DNA from 3 places in the Cytobacillus sp. EB106-05-05-XG126 genome. Region 2 is predicted to be linked to each of the others. Evidence: riboswitches for the same ligand, from Rfam matches in the RefSeq annotation. Region 2 holds a riboswitch; each other region holds the start of a gene.

Region 1 (5,746 bases), on a different contig from region 2:
AGCAAAAGCCATTTCCTTGCTCACTTTTAAAAGTTTCCCTGCGATAAATGAGAAGACATACATTCCGATTACACCCAAAATAATGGTTCCGGCAAGCGGATAGATAATTTCAAGCATCATCCCTGGTGTAGCCTGCTTTAAGCCGTCAAAAATAAAGAGCATTAGAGCCATGATCGCAAAACCGAAGCCATTTGCTTTTTGCAGCACCTGCTTTTCAAGAAAGCCAATGCTTGTGGCAATCACCCCGAACAACAGGCAAAGGACAAATGGACTGACACTGGCAACTGGAGCCAGCAATGTCGATGTCAGATAAGCAAGGTAGGATACTACTGCCAATCTTAAAAACTTGAAGAAATCTGTATTATATTTCTCAGGCATATTCTTAAAAAGCTTAAGTTCAGGTTTTGAAACTGTCATTGATGCTGCAGCCGTCTCTTCAGCTGCAGGCCCCTGGGCCTTATAAGCAAGCTGACCGCTGCGGTACTGCTTCAAAAGCCGCTTTCCTTCTTTTTTCAGGACGATGGATGTAAGCGGATATCCCGCAAATCCCTGCATCACATAAATCACGATGGCAAAAACCGATAGTGAAGCCAGTCCCGCTTCCTTCGCTCCCTCCGACATGATCAGAGCAGATACCACACCTCCAACCAATGGCGGAATAGCGACAACCACCGTTTTAAATCCAAAGATAAATGTTCCGATTCCTAGTAATATCGCAATAATTCCTAAAATCCCTGATAAAGCAATCACAATCGTCTTCCACTGATTTTTCAATTCCTTAATCGAAAGCAATGTTCCCATATTGGTAATCAATAGGTACATCATCATCGTTGCCACAACAGGCGGAACCCCTGCCAATGCCACGATATCCTGCGGAAAGAATGTCCAATAACCTGCAAGGAACAGTACGGCACAGACAAATATGGATGGCACCCAAGCCTTAGTCCGGACTGCAACCAGATCTCCAATAAATAATATAAGTAAAAGAATAACTAACGCTAACAGCTGTGACATAAACCCTTCCCCCTCTAAGTTGAATACCTATTCATTCGTGTTTCGAAAAGTATATATTGTTAGAATAATAATACAATTATACTTTTCAGTCAATTTAAATTATTAAAAATTTTATGGAACCGCTATCATCATGACTTCTGCATGAGAAAGTCATAAAAATCAATTTAGCAAAATAATAATATTATTTTAAAATTCTATTGAAACCAAAAAAACCCGCCAAAATGACGAGTTTTCTCCATTTTTGAATAGCCGAAGACTAGTTTCTGGGATCAACATAATCCGGATAATCGGTGATGACGGCGTCCACTTCCATTTCGAACAGGAAGTCAGCAGCTTCCTGGCTGCGCACTGTCCATGAGCCAATTTGCATGCCAAGAGAGTGAACCTGATTCACTAATTCTTCGCTGACAATTCCATAGCTTGGATTAAACCAATCAGCATAAGCTGAAAATTCCTTTAATGCTTCCGCCGTTGTATCGGCACGGTTAGATGTCAGTACACCAATGGGCACTTTAGGAAGAAGCTGATCCATTGTTTTCATAGAGTCGAAGTTAAAAGACTGGATAATGATTTTTTCATTTTGCGGCTTATCAAGATTTCTTTCTTTTAATGCATCTGCCACTTGTTCTTCAATGCCGGGATAAAGCTCTGGAGCCTTCAATTCTATTAATATTCCAACCTTGCCATGGTAGCGATCCAGAATCTCTTCAAATGTCGGGATTGGTTCTCCGGCAAATTGTTCCCCTTTCCAGCTGCCGGCATCGAGACTTCTTAAAAAATCAAACGTTAAATCCACTACTTTTCCGGTTCCATTTGTTGTACGATCCACAGTTGTATCGTGGATTACCACTAATTCGCCATCTTTACTTCTTTGAACATCAATTTCAATATAATCAGCTTTCATATCTACAGCCAGATCAAAGCCGGCTATCGTATTCTCAGGTGCATACCCTGTGGCACCGCGGTGCGCTATATTATCCACTTGTTTCCTTTCCCCTGTTGTCGGTTCTGCTGCGAACGCCTGGCTGATTGGGCTGAATAGCAGAGAAAAAGCCACCCCTGTACCAATTAATAATTTTTTGTTCACGCTCTCCATCTCCTATCTAAAATATGTATTCAACCATATTCTAGAAAAGGAATGTTGAAGGGGTGTGTGATTATTTTTATGGCTAAATAAAGACCATGTTAACAAAAACCAGCCTTTTTCCTTACGTTTTTTTACAAATCCGCTTGTGGAGATTGAATAGAAATGCTCTTTTATTTCGCTTCTTACTGTACATGAACCCCTTTTCCCAGTTCTCTATTGCCGTTTTCTGAATCCCACTCTATTATTGACTGTCCAATCCTCCCATCCATACTCTATAATAATAAAAACAAATACTTGCGAATGACTGCTGCGGGAGAGAACGTAACGTACGTCACCGAAGGGGTAAATCTATAGGAAAGACGAATCTGTCAGGTACAAGGACAGAGATACTTGATTAGGGGGATTGTATGGTTTGGGATGTATTGAACGTGATCGGAACAATTGCATTTGCAATGAGTGGGGCAGTCGTTGCACTGGAAGTAAAATACGACATTATGGGTGCCTATGTTTTAGGATTAATTACAGCATTTGGCGGCGGTGCTATTAGAAACCTTTTTACCGGCATTCCGATTATAGAATTATGGCAGCAAACGACTCTTTTTATTGTTGCCCTAATTACCATCAGCTTTGTCATTATATTGCCAAGCAGCGCTGTTCAGCTTTTGACGAAATGGAGCATCTTTGACTCAATTGGCTTGTCAGCCTTTGCTGTCCAGGGAGCTATGTATGCACAATCAATTGATTTACCCTTATTTGCTGTTATGTTCTCCGCGGCCATAACCGGTGCCGGCGGAGGCATGATCCGCGATGTGCTGGCTCAGCGAAAGCCCATTGTTTTACGTGATGAAGTATATCTTTTATGGGCCATCTTTGCCGGGTTTATCATTGGCCTTGATTGGTTGTCAAAGTCTTATCATTTTTATATTCTTTTTGCTGTTACTTTAATGCTTCGAGGAATTTCGCATCATTACAGCTGGAGATTGCCTATCAAATCTATTCAAAAACAATAAGAAGCTAAAAACGATTCCTTTAAACATAAAAGCTCACATCAGCGTGAGCTTTTGTTTTCTTCCTTATTAAAATAATGGCAAACGACATATCCCACTGATTTTGCGGCAACAAGCATCGAACCTTCATCGATATCAAATTTAGGGTGGTGATTGAAGTATGGTTCTTCCGTTCCCTTTGGAGTGCACCCAATATAAAAATAACAGCCAGGGACCTTCTCCAAATAATGCGCAAAATCGTCCGATGGTGCCATTTTAGGAAACTCTTTTACCTCCAAAATGTCTTTATCCCCGGCTGATGCCAGCGTACCTGCAACAAACCTCGTCAATTCAGGATCATTATACAGCGGCGGGTAGTCGGGTTCATATGTCAGCTCACAGCTTACACCAAATAACTCCTCAAGTCCGTTTACAATGCGGTGAATTTCTCTATTCATCACATCCTTTGTTTCATCATTGGAATAGCGTACATCCCCCTCAATTTCGATATGATCCTTGATCACATTAAAACTCCCTTTACCGTCAAATGAACCGATTGTCACTACACCGGCATGAAACGGATCCACTCTTCGGCTAACAACCGTCTGGATAGCTGTTACAAAGTAAGCGCCTGCAACAATAGCATCGTTTGCTTTATGCGGGGAAGAACCGTGTCCTCCGCTTGCCTGCACCCTAAGTTTAAAATAAGCGCGGCCATTAAAGGAATATCCGCTGTGATAGCCAACAGTTCCAGCGGGGGCGATTGGCAAAACATGTATGCCAAAAATGGCATGGACATCATCGAGAAATCCTTCTTCAACGATGCTTTTTGCTCCGCCTGGAGGCTCTTCTTCCGCATGCTGATGGATTATTTTGACGGTGCCATGGATCTTATCTTTTAATTGGATGAAACAGTCAGCCAAAACCATAAGGTATGCTGTATGTGCATCATGGCCGCAAGCATGCATGATCCCTTCCTTTTTTGATTTAAACGGAACATCCAGCTCTTCTTTAATAGGAAGCGCATCAAAATCAGCCCGAAGTGCCACGGTTTTTCCCGGCTTTCCACCCTCAATAGTGACAACAATGCCATATCCATTCCCTGCATTTGTTATCAGATCAACATCTTTCCCTCTGTAAAAATCAGCGATATAGGCTGCCGTTTTTTCCTCTTTGAATGAAAGCTCAGGATTCTGGTGTAAATAACGGCGTATCTTAATCATCTCTTCTTCTCGTTCTTCCAGCATTTTCATTAATTGATCAATCACCAAAATCATCTCCTATCCTTGCTGGAACCTAAATACCTGTTACTGGGATTCCCTTTCATAATACTAAAAAGAAGAAGAGCATTGTGCAAATCCATTGCTCTTCTTCTATATTCTCTGTATTTACACTTTTCACTCGTTCTCACTGTTCACTTTATATGTTGATTGCTAAATCGCAGCCATCTTTTTGAATTCCTCTTTCAAAATAATGCCCAGAATTAAACCAGGGCTCTATAAACCTCCACAATTGGGCGGTTTGTCCTTTTCCCCCTCAGCGAAATCACAGCCTTCAGCAACTGATTCAAGGCCATAGTCTGTATTGCTTATCTCATATGAATCCTGGGCATTTTTTCGGATATCCTCGAGCGGCTTTTCTTTCTTTTCTCTCATATCTTCCCTCCTAAGTTTTTATTAAAAGTTTTTTCTTAGATGAGAAATATTATTCGTGTTGAGGTTTGGAGCAGCAGCTTCTAATATGCTATAGCGCCATATTTCTGCAAAAAGCCACTGTAATTAAGAAATACCGGAAGCTTGAAAAATACCCTAGTACAAACGAAAAGCACAACCCGCAATATGAAATGGCTTTTCTTGTAAGGATGCTGAGGAGAATTTAAAGCTCAATTTGTTTAATTACTTTCGCTGGATTTCCGCCAACTACTACATTCTCTGGCACATCTTTCGTAACAACTGCACCTGATGCGATCACCGCATTGTTGCCTATTGTTACACCTGGATTAATGACTGCACTTCCCCCGACCCACACATTGTTTCCAACCGTAATCGGCTTAGCATATTCTCTGCCTGAATTGCGTTCAGCGGGATGAAGCGGATGCGTTGCCGTATAGATATGTACACCGGGAGCAAGCATGCAATTATCTCCAAAACGCACTTCACAGACATCCAGGATGGTACAGTCAAAGTTCGCAAAAAAGTTTTCACCTACATGAGTATTATAGCCGTAATCAAATCTGATATTGGGCTCCATATATACGTTTTCTCCGGTAGACCCAAGCAGCTCCTTTAATAACTTTATTCGCTTTTCCCCTTCAGTCTCCAGAGTCTGATTGTACATTCTGACCTTTCGTCTTGCTTCCTCGCGTTCCTTTAATAATACCGGATCGGCAGGATCATACATTTCTCCGGCCAGCATTTTTTCTTTTTCTGTTTTCATTTTATGACCTGCTTTCAAATACATTTTCAAATACAGAACTGAAAAAAGGACAGTGTACCTGTCCCCGTGTCCCCTTTAGCGTGACGCTTTAGGCGGCTGGCAAACGTCACATTTGCGCTGGTGATTATTTTTAAATTTCGTAAATGTTTTTTCAAACTGGCTGCCGCATGCACATTGAAAAAGCAGCTTTTGAGAAAAACCATGATATTCCGTCGATAGCAGC
Region 2 (5,746 bases):
TTTTATGAAGAACATTTGTGTTTATATGGTGGAATTTTCTCTTGATTTCTGTGAGGATAAGAGTAAAATAAAGATTAAATTTTCAGAGATTGGGAGATGTCAGGATGAAAGTGGTGAAGTTCGGAGGATCTTCTTTAGCATCCGGAAAGCAAATCGAGAAGGTATTCAATATTGTAAATGCTGATCCAGAGAGAAAGATCATTGTTGTCTCTGCTCCTGGAAAGCGATTTTCAGAGGATGACAAGGTTACTGATTTATTAATCGCATGTGCAGAGAAACGGATTCAGGGGGAAGCAGCAGATGATTTGGCAGAAGCTGTATTGGATCGGTATGGCCAAATCGCTGATGAATTAGAGCTTGGTCCGGAAATTAAAGATATCATCAGGGAGGATCTTTTTACGAGGCTTTCCAGTGATACGCTTAATCCTGAAGTTTTCATGGATTTGATCAAAGCTAGCGGTGAAGATAACAACGCTAAGCTTGTAGCAGCCTATTTTCAGCAGCAGGGAATAGAAGCAAGATATGTGAGCCCGAAGGAAGCGGGATTGATTGTCAGTCCGGAGCCCGGCAACGCTCAGGTGCTTCCTGAAGCATATGACAAGCTGCTTGCATTAAGGGAGCAGGACGGGATCATCATCTTTCCGGGTTTCTTTGGATATAGCAGGGATGGCCAGGTCTTCACATTTTCAAGAAGCGGATCGGATGTGACAGGCTCCATCTTGGCCGGTGCAGCCAAGGCGGATTTATATGAAAACTTTACAGATGTGGATGCGGTCTATTCGGTAAATCCCTTTATTGTAGAAAGCCCTAAAGAAATCAAAGAGCTGACATACCGGGAAATGCGGGAGCTTTCCTATGCAGGCTTTACTGTCCTGCATGATGAAGCGCTTGTACCGGCATTTCGGGCCGGAATTCCTGTGCAAATAAAAAATACGAATAATCCGTCTGCTCCCGGCACCAGGATTGTGAACGAGCGGGATAACACGAACGGACCTGTGATCGGGATTGCCAGTGATCAGGGATTCTGCAGCATCTATGTCGGCAAATACTTAATGAACAGGGAAGTCGGCTTTGGGAGGAGGCTGCTGACCATTTTGGAAGAGAATGGCCTCAGCTATGAGCATACACCCTCTGGAATTGATGACATTTCCATTATTCTGCGGGAAAACCAATTTACTGATGGGATGGAGGAAGAAATTCTGAATCGCATACAGCATGAACTTCATGCAGATGAAGTGAAAATCCAGCACAGCCTTTCACTTATTATGGTGGTTGGAGAAGGGATGCGCCAGAACATCGGAACAATGGCCCGTGCCTCCAAAGCCCTCGCTAAAGCGAAAGTCAATATGGAAATGATCAATCAGGGCTCATCTGAAGTGAGCATGATGTTTGGCGTACAGGCAGCGGATGAGGTACGTGCGGTACAGGCGCTTTATAATGAGTTTTTTGCTGCGGTGGCAGTAGTGTGATCATTTATGCGAAGGTAAATATGTTTATACGAAAAGAGCCAAAGTAAATAGGCTTTATATGCAATCAATCAAACGTTTGATTGAAAAAGCTTGGGGCATTAGCCTCGAGCTTTATTTTTTTGTATGAAAAATCTTAGGATAATCAAAATAAGAAGGAAACTTTTTCAATTAGGAAGGAGAAAAGGATATGAAGAAATTACTGATCATAGGAATAATGCTGCTCATGCCGCTGAATATGCTGGCAGCTCCGGGCAGTGCAGCTGCACAAAAACCGTGTCTTACCCAGTCAGAGGTTAAGTTTGAAAACGAATTCCGCAGACTATGGATCGACCATGTATTATGGACAAGCAACTATATTACAAGTGCCACAACTGCCGGGGCGGAGGATCAGAAGCAGGTATTGGCGCGCCTGCTTAAAAATCAGGAGGACATAGGGAATTCCATTAAGCCATATTACGGAGAAGCTGCAGGAGCTAAGCTGACAGAACTGCTTAAAGAGCATATTGTCATTGCGGGTGATATCGTGGAGGCTGCCAAGAGCGGTCAGGGTGCAAAGGTGAACCAGCTGAACAAAGAATGGTATCGCAATGCCGATGATATCGCTGCTTTTCTAAGCGGAGCCAATCCAAATCTGAAAAATGAAGATGTGAAAAAACTGCTTTATAAGCATTTGGAATTAGTAACAAATGATCTGACAGCAAGTCTTGTTAAGGATTGGGAAGCAAGAATTGTTTCGATTGATGAGGGAGTATCGCATATCATTATGATGGCAGATGCCATTTCTGATGCGGTTGTGAAGCAATTCCCAAACAAATTTAAAGGGTAACTGCAAGAGGCTTCAGCTTTGCTGAGGCTTCTCTTTTTTTTCCTTTGACAAAGCAGCATGTCTCATTATAAGCTATTTAGCGTGCCGAAAAAAATAATGTAAATTTTTCACATATAGAAGGAGGGGTATCCGTTTTGTCAGGAGATCAAAAGAAAAAGATGATCATTTTGATGATCAATATGTTTATTGCAATCGGAAGCTTTGGGATTATCATTCCGATTTTGCCGGCTTATTTGGAATCCATTAACCAGGGAGGAACGGCAGCAGGCCTGATGATTGCCATTTTTGCGGGTGCCCAGCTGATTTTTTCTCCTATCGCGGGAAAATGGGCTGACCAGTACGGACGCAGAAAGATGATTATTTACGGGTTAGCTGGTTTGACATTATCCATGCTTGTCTTTTATGCAGTAGATTCCATTTGGCTGCTTTACTTTTCACGTGTCATTGGAGGCATTGGAGCTGCCTTGCTGATTCCAGCTATTTTTGCTTACATTGCTGATATTACTACCATGGAGCAGCGTGCAAAAGGGAATGGTCTTGTTTCAGCTGCAATGTCACTTGGAATTGTGGTTGGGCCTGGAATTGGCGGATTTTTGGCAGACTTCGGCCTAAAAATGCCATTTCTGATTTCCGCGCTTGTTTCTCTAGTGGCTGTTATTTTTTCAGTTGTGCTCCTTGAGGAAAGCAGCACATTGCAGACAGTGCCGGGAGAGATGCCTGAAGAGGAACCGATGGTCAAGAAACTGGCCATGTCCGTTAAGAAGCCTTATTTTATTCCGCTTATCATTACATTGGTGATGAGCTTTGGACTAATGGCGTATGAGTCAGTTCTTGGGCTCTACCTTGATAATGAATTTGCTGCTACTCCGCAGGAAATTGCCCTTATGGTGACTTCGACAGGAGTCATTAGTGTTATTGTTCAATTATTTGTAGTCGATCGTGTGGTTAATAAATTCGGTGAAGGAAAGGTATTGAATATCTTTTTGGCTGTTGCAGCGTCAGGATTCCTTGTCTCACTGTTTGCAGGAAGCTATGCACTTTTCTTCGTTATTTCGCTGATCATTTTCCTTGCAACTTCCATTCTTCGACCGGTTTTGACCACGCTAATTTCAAAAATGGCCGGTAATGAACAGGGGTTTGCCATGGGAATGAACAATGCTTATATGAGCATTGGAAACGTTCTGGGGCCAACGATTGCCGGTGTACTTTATGATGTACGGATAACCTATCCGTTTGTTCTTGGTTTGGCCTTATTGATCGTTACATTGTTTATCACGATTGCCTGGCAGAAAAAGGAGCCAAAACCAAAGGCAGCTGTGTAGAGAAAGGCTTGGAGACGTTGTCTTCAAGCTTTTTTACTTTTCTTTTTCACATAATAAATCAGCTTTAATGCCAGGCTGAAATTGTGGCAATTTTGTGAAAGAAACCTAGTTCGATTGACATGAGTTAAAAAATACATTATTCTGAAAATAACAAAAATATTGAGCGGATGACGGCTGCGGGAGAGAGCATACAGTAGCCACCGAAGGAGCAAGCTTCAAAAATACCCTTGAAGCCAATCTCTCAGGTAGACAGAACCTCAGTCGGACGCATCTCTGGAGAGCGCGCATGGACTTTGCGACACCAAAGGGGTCAAACTCTCAGGTAAAAGGACAGAGAAGGGGGATAAAGAAGCCGCCTTTTTTCTGTCCTTTTTATATGGATGGCAAGGCAGTTGGAGGAATCTATATGAATACAAATATTAACGCAAACCGGGCGACATTGCTGATATCCTGTCCAGAGAGACCGGGCATCATCTCTACAGTCTCTAACTTTCTGCTGGAGCATAACGCGAACATTGTGCATTTTGACCAGCACACAACCGATCCGCTGGCAGGCATCTTCTTCATGCGAATTGAATTCGATATGAATCATTTTGATGAGTCCTTTTCAAAACTGAAAGAGGATCTGCCTGAGATGGCCAAGGAATACTCTATGGAGTGGAAGCTGAGCGGCAAAGGCGAGCGCAAGCGGATGGCCATATTTGTTTCTAAAATGGATCACTGTCTGCTCGAGCTGCTGTGGCGCTGGAAATCGAAGGAGCTTGAAGTGGATATTCCCCTTGTGATCAGCAATCATCCTGACATGAGGGAAGTGGTAGAAGGTTTCGGAATACCATATCATCATGTTCCGATTACACCGGACACTAAATCGGAAGCTGAGCAAAAGGCAGTAGAGCTGCTGGATGGAAAAGCGGATTTCATTGTGCTTGCGAGATATATGCAGATTCTTTCACCGAGCTTTATTTCCAAATATCCAAACAGGATTATTAATATCCATCACAGCTTTCTGCCGGCCTTCGTGGGAGCCAATCCTTATGCACGGGCGTTTAACCGTGGAGTCAAGCTGATTGGGGCAACTGCCCATTATGTAACAAATGATTTGGATGAAGGGCCGATCATTGAGCAGGATGTCCAGCGGGTTAACCACCGGCACACTGCACAGGATCTCAAAATTGCCGGCAGGCATGTGGAGAGGCAGGTCCTCGCACAGGCAGTCGCCTGGCACGTAGAAGACAAAGTCATAGTGCATGGCAATAAAACGATTGTTTTTTAAGAGGCACTGTCAAAAATAGATCTTGCATCAAGAAGATTACCAGCATCATGAAAGAAGGTGAGCAGAAATGAAAAGGAAAAAATTATCAATGCTTGAAATGATTAAGGTTAATAAAGAAGAGCTTTTAAAAGATCGCCGTGAGCTTGAGAAGATCGAAAAAAAAATAGACGATAAATATGCAAAAGCACAGTAAGAAAGTACACCCGGCCTGGGAATATAGCAGGCCGGGTTTTTTTATGAATTAAAACGCCCAGGGAATCCCTGGGCGCCAACTTCTTATTTTTGTCTAAAGAAATCTGTGAAAGCATGATACATTTCCATACCCTGATAAAAGAACAGGCTGGAAGCTGTTAATGAAAATAACCCAATCATTAAAAATCTAATCCACATTATGTCTTCCTCCTTTAATTGTTTTGTTGGACAATTAAGGAGCTTGAATGACATAATTCGCCTCGTAGAAAATTGGAGTATAAAATATCTTTCTCCTGCGGGCAATGTGCAGAGCACTATATACAAAAAGGATAACTGTCAGAATTGTAATGGATAAAGAGATGATATCCAACGTGAAGATATGCTTTTTGGGATCATCTTTTAATAGGAAGCTCTCGGTAAAGTCCGAAACTGTTACCGCTTTGCTTTGGTCCATTGGAATGTCATTATAATGGACACCAGGATATTGGGTAATGAGAAAGGATAAAAACACAGACAGCAGTAAAAGTGGCATTACCTGGCGTTTCCTCATTCCCTCACCCCTTTTCAAGATTATAACTATCATCATAACCACTATTTATAGATTAGTAAACTAAAAGATTTTGACAGGATTCGTAAATATTCTATGTATATATTGTAAAAATAG
Region 3 (5,746 bases), on a different contig from region 2:
CCGGACCTCTATCAATTATTTCACACCCATTTGCGTGAAAATACCTTTCAAGGAATTTATGAATTTCCTGTTGCTGCATTCAGTTCACCTTCTTTCAGATCCTCTGCGAATTGAATCATGCTCGTCAAGTTCTCCATTTTAATTCTCATTTCACCTTCTGAAGACGATTTTCCGAAAATATCAACAAGATGATCGTCAATACTGCCGAATTCAAGCTTTGTTAAAATGTCGTCTAAATCACCGATGACTTTTTCAAAGAGATGTATTTTCTCATAAAGAAGCTTCATTATGTGTTCTTCGACTGTTTCTTTCGTGGCAAAATTATAAATCATGACATCCTTTTCCTGTCCGAGACGATGGATGCGCCCAATCCTTTGTTCGAGCCGCATTGGGTTCCAGGGGAGATCAAAATTAATGATATGATTGCAGAACTGCAGGTTTATTCCTTCTCCTCCCGCTTCTGTTGCAATCAGGACTTGAGCATTCTTTTGGAAAAGCTCCCTCATCCAGTCCTTTTTGCCTCTTTTAAATCCACCCCTGAACGGAACCGATGTGATCCCATATTGCTTTAAAAACCACTGCAGGTACATTTGCGTTGCCCTGTATTCAGTAAAGATTATGACCTTGTCATTTATTTTCTGTATTAATTCCAGTGCTTTTTGAGCTTTTGAGTTTTGCTGGACCGCTTCAACCTTTTTAATAAGGTATTGTATTTGCTCCTGGAAAGCTATTGAAGGCTGCTCCTGTCTTTTCAGCATATTCTGAAGCGTAAAATAGACAGCTTCTCTGCTTGAGCATGCCTCTCTTTGCAGGGTCATTACTGAAAACTGGCTGGAACCCACCCAATTTTCTTCACTCCGCAGCTCTGTTACAGCTTCATAGAGCTCACGCTCGGCCTGCGAAAATTCTATCGGTATGGTTTCCACATGCCGTTTGGTCCATTCAATCCCGGTATCTGCCCTGCGGTTGCGGATCATGACTTTGTTTACGAGTTCCTTTAGATGTGCATCATCGTTTAATGATCGCGAGTCTTTTTTATAATTCTCATAAAAAGCTGATTCATTGCCAAGATGTCCGGGTTTAAGGAGGGACACAAGATTGAAAATCTCACTTATTCGATTTTGAATGGGTGTTGCTGTTAATAGGAGGCAAAACTTCTTTTTAAGGTTTTGTACAAATTCATAGTTTCTCGTTTTATTATTTTTTAGCTTGTGAGCTTCGTCTATAATGATCAGGTCATAATCAAGGCTGTAAATAATGTCTCTATGAGGATTGCGTTTGGCTGTATCGATGGATGATACCACAACGTCGCATTGTTCCCATACATAGCTTTTCCGCTGCGCCACAGCCGGAATAAAAAATTTGCTGTTCAGCTCCATGGCCCACTGGGAAACGAGGGAAGCTGGAACGAGTATTAGGACTTTTTTTACGAGTCCCCTGATCATATATTCCTTTAATATCAGCCCAGCTTCAATCGTTTTTCCAAGACCGACCTCATCAGCCAGGATCGCCTTGCCGTTCATGCTTTCGACTACCTGCTTGGCCACTTCCAGCTGATGTGGAAGAGGAGTAAGGTTCGGAAGATGCTTTGGAGCCTGCAAGCCTTCAAATTCAGGAATAGTTGTATGGTTCTCAACCTCAACAGCCAGTTTATAAAGCTCCCAATTTCCCCATGGGCCGTCGTCATCAATCCTTTTTAAGAATTCATCCTGCCAGGCAGAATCAAAGCCAATTTGCACTGTCATAAAAACAGCTCCTTTTATCTATATAAAGATATTGCCCAAACCTTGTTTAGGTGGTACGATGTTAATAGCTTTGAAAGTTTTGAAAGTTAACACATTACATTTAGTGAACCGAAGTAATGGATGGTTAATTTTTTCTGTTTGGTATAAGTATGACCATCTTGGAAAATTTTATAAATGCGAATGACAACAAGGGGAGAGACTACATTAGTAGCGCCGAAGGAGCAAGCAAAATCTGTGAATCTCTCAGGCAAAAGAACTCTTGTTTGACGCAGCTCTGGAGAGTGCTTTTTAATAAGCCACCCAAGGGGACAGCCGGTTTCGGTAAACTTTCAGGTGCAAGGACAGAGATCTTCTCATAATTGAGGGGATATTCTGTCCTTTTTTATGTTCCTAAAACAAATTTCAAGAGATTTAAGGGGGACGAGTAAATGTCACAGTTAAAACGCACGCCTTTATTTGAGGTGTACAAGGATTACGGAGCAAAAACCATCGACTTCGGCGGCTGGGACCTTCCTGTTCAATTTTCAAGCATTAAAGAAGAACATGAAGCAGTCCGTACAAAAGCCGGCCTTTTTGATGTATCCCATATGGGTGAAATCGAAGTGAAGGGGACGGACAGTCTTAAATACCTTCAAAAAATGATGACGAACGATATTTCCAAACTAAAGAACTCAGGTGCTCAATATACGGCCATGTGCTATGAAAATGGCGGAACTGTTGATGATTTACTTGTCTATAAAATAGAGGATGACCACTATTTGCTGGTTGTAAATGCTTCCAATATCGAAAAGGATTTCAACTGGCTGCAGGACCATGCTGAAGGCAATGTGGAATTGAAAAACCTTTCAGAAGATATGGCACAGCTGGCAATTCAGGGGCCGCTTGCAGAAAAGGTGCTCCAAAAGCTTGCTGGCACGAATCTGTCGGATATCGGATTTTTTAAATTCCAGCAGGATGTTGATTTGAATGGCAAGAAAGCCCTTGTCTCCAGAACTGGATATACAGGAGAAGACGGATTTGAAGTTTACTGTGGTGCCAAGGATGCAGCCGCATTATGGAATGAAATTCTTGAAGCAGGCAAAGAAGAAGGCGTTCTCCCATGCGGACTTGGCGCAAGGGATACCCTTCGCTTCGAAGCCAACCTGGCACTATACGGCCAGGAGCTCTCACCTGATATCACGCCGCTTGAGGCAGGAATCGGCTTTGCTGTCAAGGTGAATAAAGAAGCGGATTTTATCGGAAAAGAAGTGCTTAAGAACCAAAAAGAAAACGGAGTGCCGCGCAAGCTGGCCGGAATTGAAATGATTGACCGCGGTATTCCGCGCCATGGATATCCTGTATATAAGGGAGAAGAGCTGATCGGGGAAGTGACAACAGGCACTCAATCTCCGACATTGAAAAAGAACATCGGCCTTGTTCTTATCAAGAAAGAGCATGCGGAGCTTGGATCTGAATTGGAAGTGGAGATTCGCGGCAAACGGCTGAAGGCTAAGATTGAAGCAACACCTTTTTACAAAAGAGAAAAGAACTAACCGGGGGGAGAAAATGATGAAACATCGCTATTTACCGATGACAGAGTCTGACCAGAAAGCAATGCTTGAGAAAATCGGCGTCAGTTCTGTGGAAGAATTATTCAGTGATATTCCCGAGAGTGTAAGATTTAAGGGCGAATATAAAATCAAGCCGGCGAAATCAGAGACAGCCTTACTGAAAGAGCTTACTAAAATGGCTCAAAAAAATGCTGATCTTCGCACAAATACATCTTTCCTTGGTGCGGGAGTTTATGATCATTACATGCCGGTCATTGTCGATCATGTTTTATCCCGTTCAGAGTTTTATACTGCCTATACTCCTTACCAGCCGGAAATTTCCCAGGGAGAGCTGCAGGCAATTTTCGAATTTCAGACCATGATCTGTGAATTAACAGGAATGGATGTTGCCAACTCATCCATGTATGATGGCGGAACTGCTCTTGCTGAAGCAGCCATGCTAAGCGCAGGCAGCACACGCCGGAAGAAAATATTAATCTCAAGCGCAGTTCACCCTGAATCGAAGGAAGTAGTCAAAACATACGCAAAGGGCCAGTATATTGAAGTGATTGAGATTCCTCATAAAGATGGCACCACTGACCTTGAAGCCCTAAATGAAATGATTGGCGATGACATCGCAGCTGTGATTGTACAGTACCCTAACTTTTTTGGGAGAGTCGAGCCTTTAAAAGAGCTTGAGGAAATTATTCATGCCCACAAGTCCATGTTTGTTGTTTCAAGCAACCCGCTTGCTCTTGGCGCGCTTACTCCTCCAGGGAAATTCGGAGCAGACATCGTAGCAGGAGATGCTCAGGTTTTCGGTATTCCTACTGCTTTTGGAGGCCCTCATTGCGGATATTTTGCTGTAACATCCAAGCTGATGAGAAAAGTGCCGGGACGTCTTGTTGGACAAACGGTAGACGATCAGGGACGCCGCGGTTTCGTGCTTACCCTTCAGGCGCGTGAACAGCATATACGCCGTGATAAGGCAACATCCAATATCTGTTCCAATCAGGCACTCAACGCACTGGCGGCATCTGTAGCGATGACTGCTCTCGGCAAGAAGGGCGTAAAGGAAATGGCTGCTGCCAATATGCAAAAAGCCCATTATGCAAAACAGCAATTAAAGGCCGCCGGCTTTGAAGTCCCATTCGATGGCCCTTCATTTAATGAATTCGTCATCAAACTAAATAAGCCTGTTAAGGAAGTAAATCAAAAGCTCCTTGAAAAGGATATTATTGGCGGTTACGATTTGGGCAGAGATTATACTGACCTGAAAAATCATATGCTTGTTGCTGTAACGGAATTGAGAACGAAGGAAGAAATCGATGCATTCGTTAAAGAAATGGGGGATTACCATGCATAAGGAAGATCAGCCACTCATCTTTGAATTAAGCACAGAAGGCCGTATCGGCTACAGCCTGCCGGAGATGGATATTCCGGAAATTGACCTGGGCGAGCTTCTTCCTGAGGGCTATCTGCGAGAAGAAGAGCCTGAGCTGCCGGAAGTGTCAGAACTTGATATCATGCGCCACTATACTGCACTTTCCAAACGAAATCATGGTGTTGATTCGGGATTTTATCCACTTGGATCCTGCACAATGAAATATAATCCTAAAATCAATGAGAATGTAGCGCGCTTCAACGGTTTTGCCCACTTACACCCGCTGCAGGATGAAAGCTCTGTTCAGGGTGCGCTGGAATTAATGTATGATCTGCAGGAGCACCTGATTGAGATTACAGGAATGGATGAAGTTACACTTCAGCCGGCTGCAGGAGCGCACGGAGAATGGACTGGATTAATGATGATCCGTTCTTATCATGAAGCGAATGGCGATACCAAACGCACTAAAGTTGTCGTTCCTGACTCTGCCCACGGAACAAATCCGGCATCCGCAACAGTTGCAGGCTTTGAAACAGTAACGGTTAAATCGGATGAAAATGGGTTGGTGGATTTAGAGGACCTGAGAAGAGTGGTTGGCGAGGATACTGCTGCTCTTATGCTGACTAACCCGAACACATTAGGGTTGTTTGAAGAAAACATTCTTGAAATGGCAGAGATTGTTCACAGTGCCGGCGGAAAGCTTTACTATGATGGAGCTAACCTGAATGCTGTACTTTCAAAGGCACGCCCTGGAGACATGGGATTTGATGTTGTTCACCTTAATCTTCATAAAACATTTACAGGACCGCATGGTGGCGGCGGACCGGGATCTGGCCCTGTCGGCGTAAAAGCGGATTTGATCCCATACCTTCCGAAGCCTGTTTTAGTTAAGAAGGGTGACCAGTATGAATTTGATTATGACCGCCCGCAATCAATCGGCCGCGTGAAACCGTATTATGGAAACTTCGGCATCAATGTCCGGGCTTATACTTATATTCGTACTATGGGGCCGGATGGCCTGAAGGCAGTTACGGAAAATGCGGTACTAAACGCAAACTATATGATGAGAAGGCTTGAGCCATTCTTTG

What was found. Region 2 has a riboswitch for glycine ahead of purU (formyltetrahydrofolate deformylase). Riboswitches for the same ligand answer to the same signal wherever they lie in the genome.
Region 1: it holds a riboswitch for glycine, as region 2 does, so the genes downstream of both, AC3WTL_RS17530 (trimeric intracellular cation channel family protein) here and purU (formyltetrahydrofolate deformylase) in region 2, are expected to answer to the same signal.
Region 3: it holds a riboswitch for glycine, as region 2 does, so the genes downstream of both, gcvT (glycine cleavage system aminomethyltransferase GcvT) here and purU (formyltetrahydrofolate deformylase) in region 2, are expected to answer to the same signal.

Annotation. Positions count from the first base shown of each region.
Region 1 is NZ_JBYTDU010000006.1:58,516-64,261, forward strand. It holds gene AC3WTL_RS17520 (hypothetical protein) at 1-1,014, opposite strand, end outside; gene AC3WTL_RS17525 (glycerophosphodiester phosphodiesterase) at 1,271-2,101, opposite strand; glycine riboswitch at 2,402-2,495, shown strand; gene AC3WTL_RS17530 (trimeric intracellular cation channel family protein) at 2,509-3,111, shown strand; gene AC3WTL_RS17535 (amidohydrolase) at 3,150-4,355, opposite strand; gene AC3WTL_RS17540 (hypothetical protein) at 4,584-4,742, opposite strand; gene AC3WTL_RS17545 (sugar O-acetyltransferase) at 4,963-5,523, opposite strand; gene AC3WTL_RS17550 (hypothetical protein) at 5,599-5,746, opposite strand, start outside.
Region 2 is NZ_JBYTDU010000009.1:35,553-41,298, forward strand. It holds gene AC3WTL_RS19620 (aspartate kinase) at 105-1,469, shown strand; gene AC3WTL_RS19625 (glycosyltransferase) at 1,657-2,295, shown strand; gene AC3WTL_RS19630 (MFS transporter) at 2,430-3,617, shown strand; glycine riboswitch at 3,785-3,885, shown strand; gene purU (formyltetrahydrofolate deformylase) at 4,024-4,890, shown strand; gene AC3WTL_RS19640 (FbpB family small basic protein) at 4,958-5,083, shown strand; gene AC3WTL_RS19645 (hypothetical protein) at 5,315-5,632, opposite strand.
Region 3 is NZ_JBYTDU010000002.1:450,431-456,176, forward strand. It holds gene AC3WTL_RS12700 (YqhG family protein) at 1-79, opposite strand, end outside; gene AC3WTL_RS12705 (DEAD/DEAH box helicase) at 57-1,745, opposite strand; glycine riboswitch at 1,926-2,014, shown strand; gene gcvT (glycine cleavage system aminomethyltransferase GcvT) at 2,174-3,277, shown strand; gene gcvPA (aminomethyl-transferring glycine dehydrogenase subunit GcvPA) at 3,294-4,640, shown strand; gene gcvPB (aminomethyl-transferring glycine dehydrogenase subunit GcvPB) at 4,633-5,746, shown strand, end outside.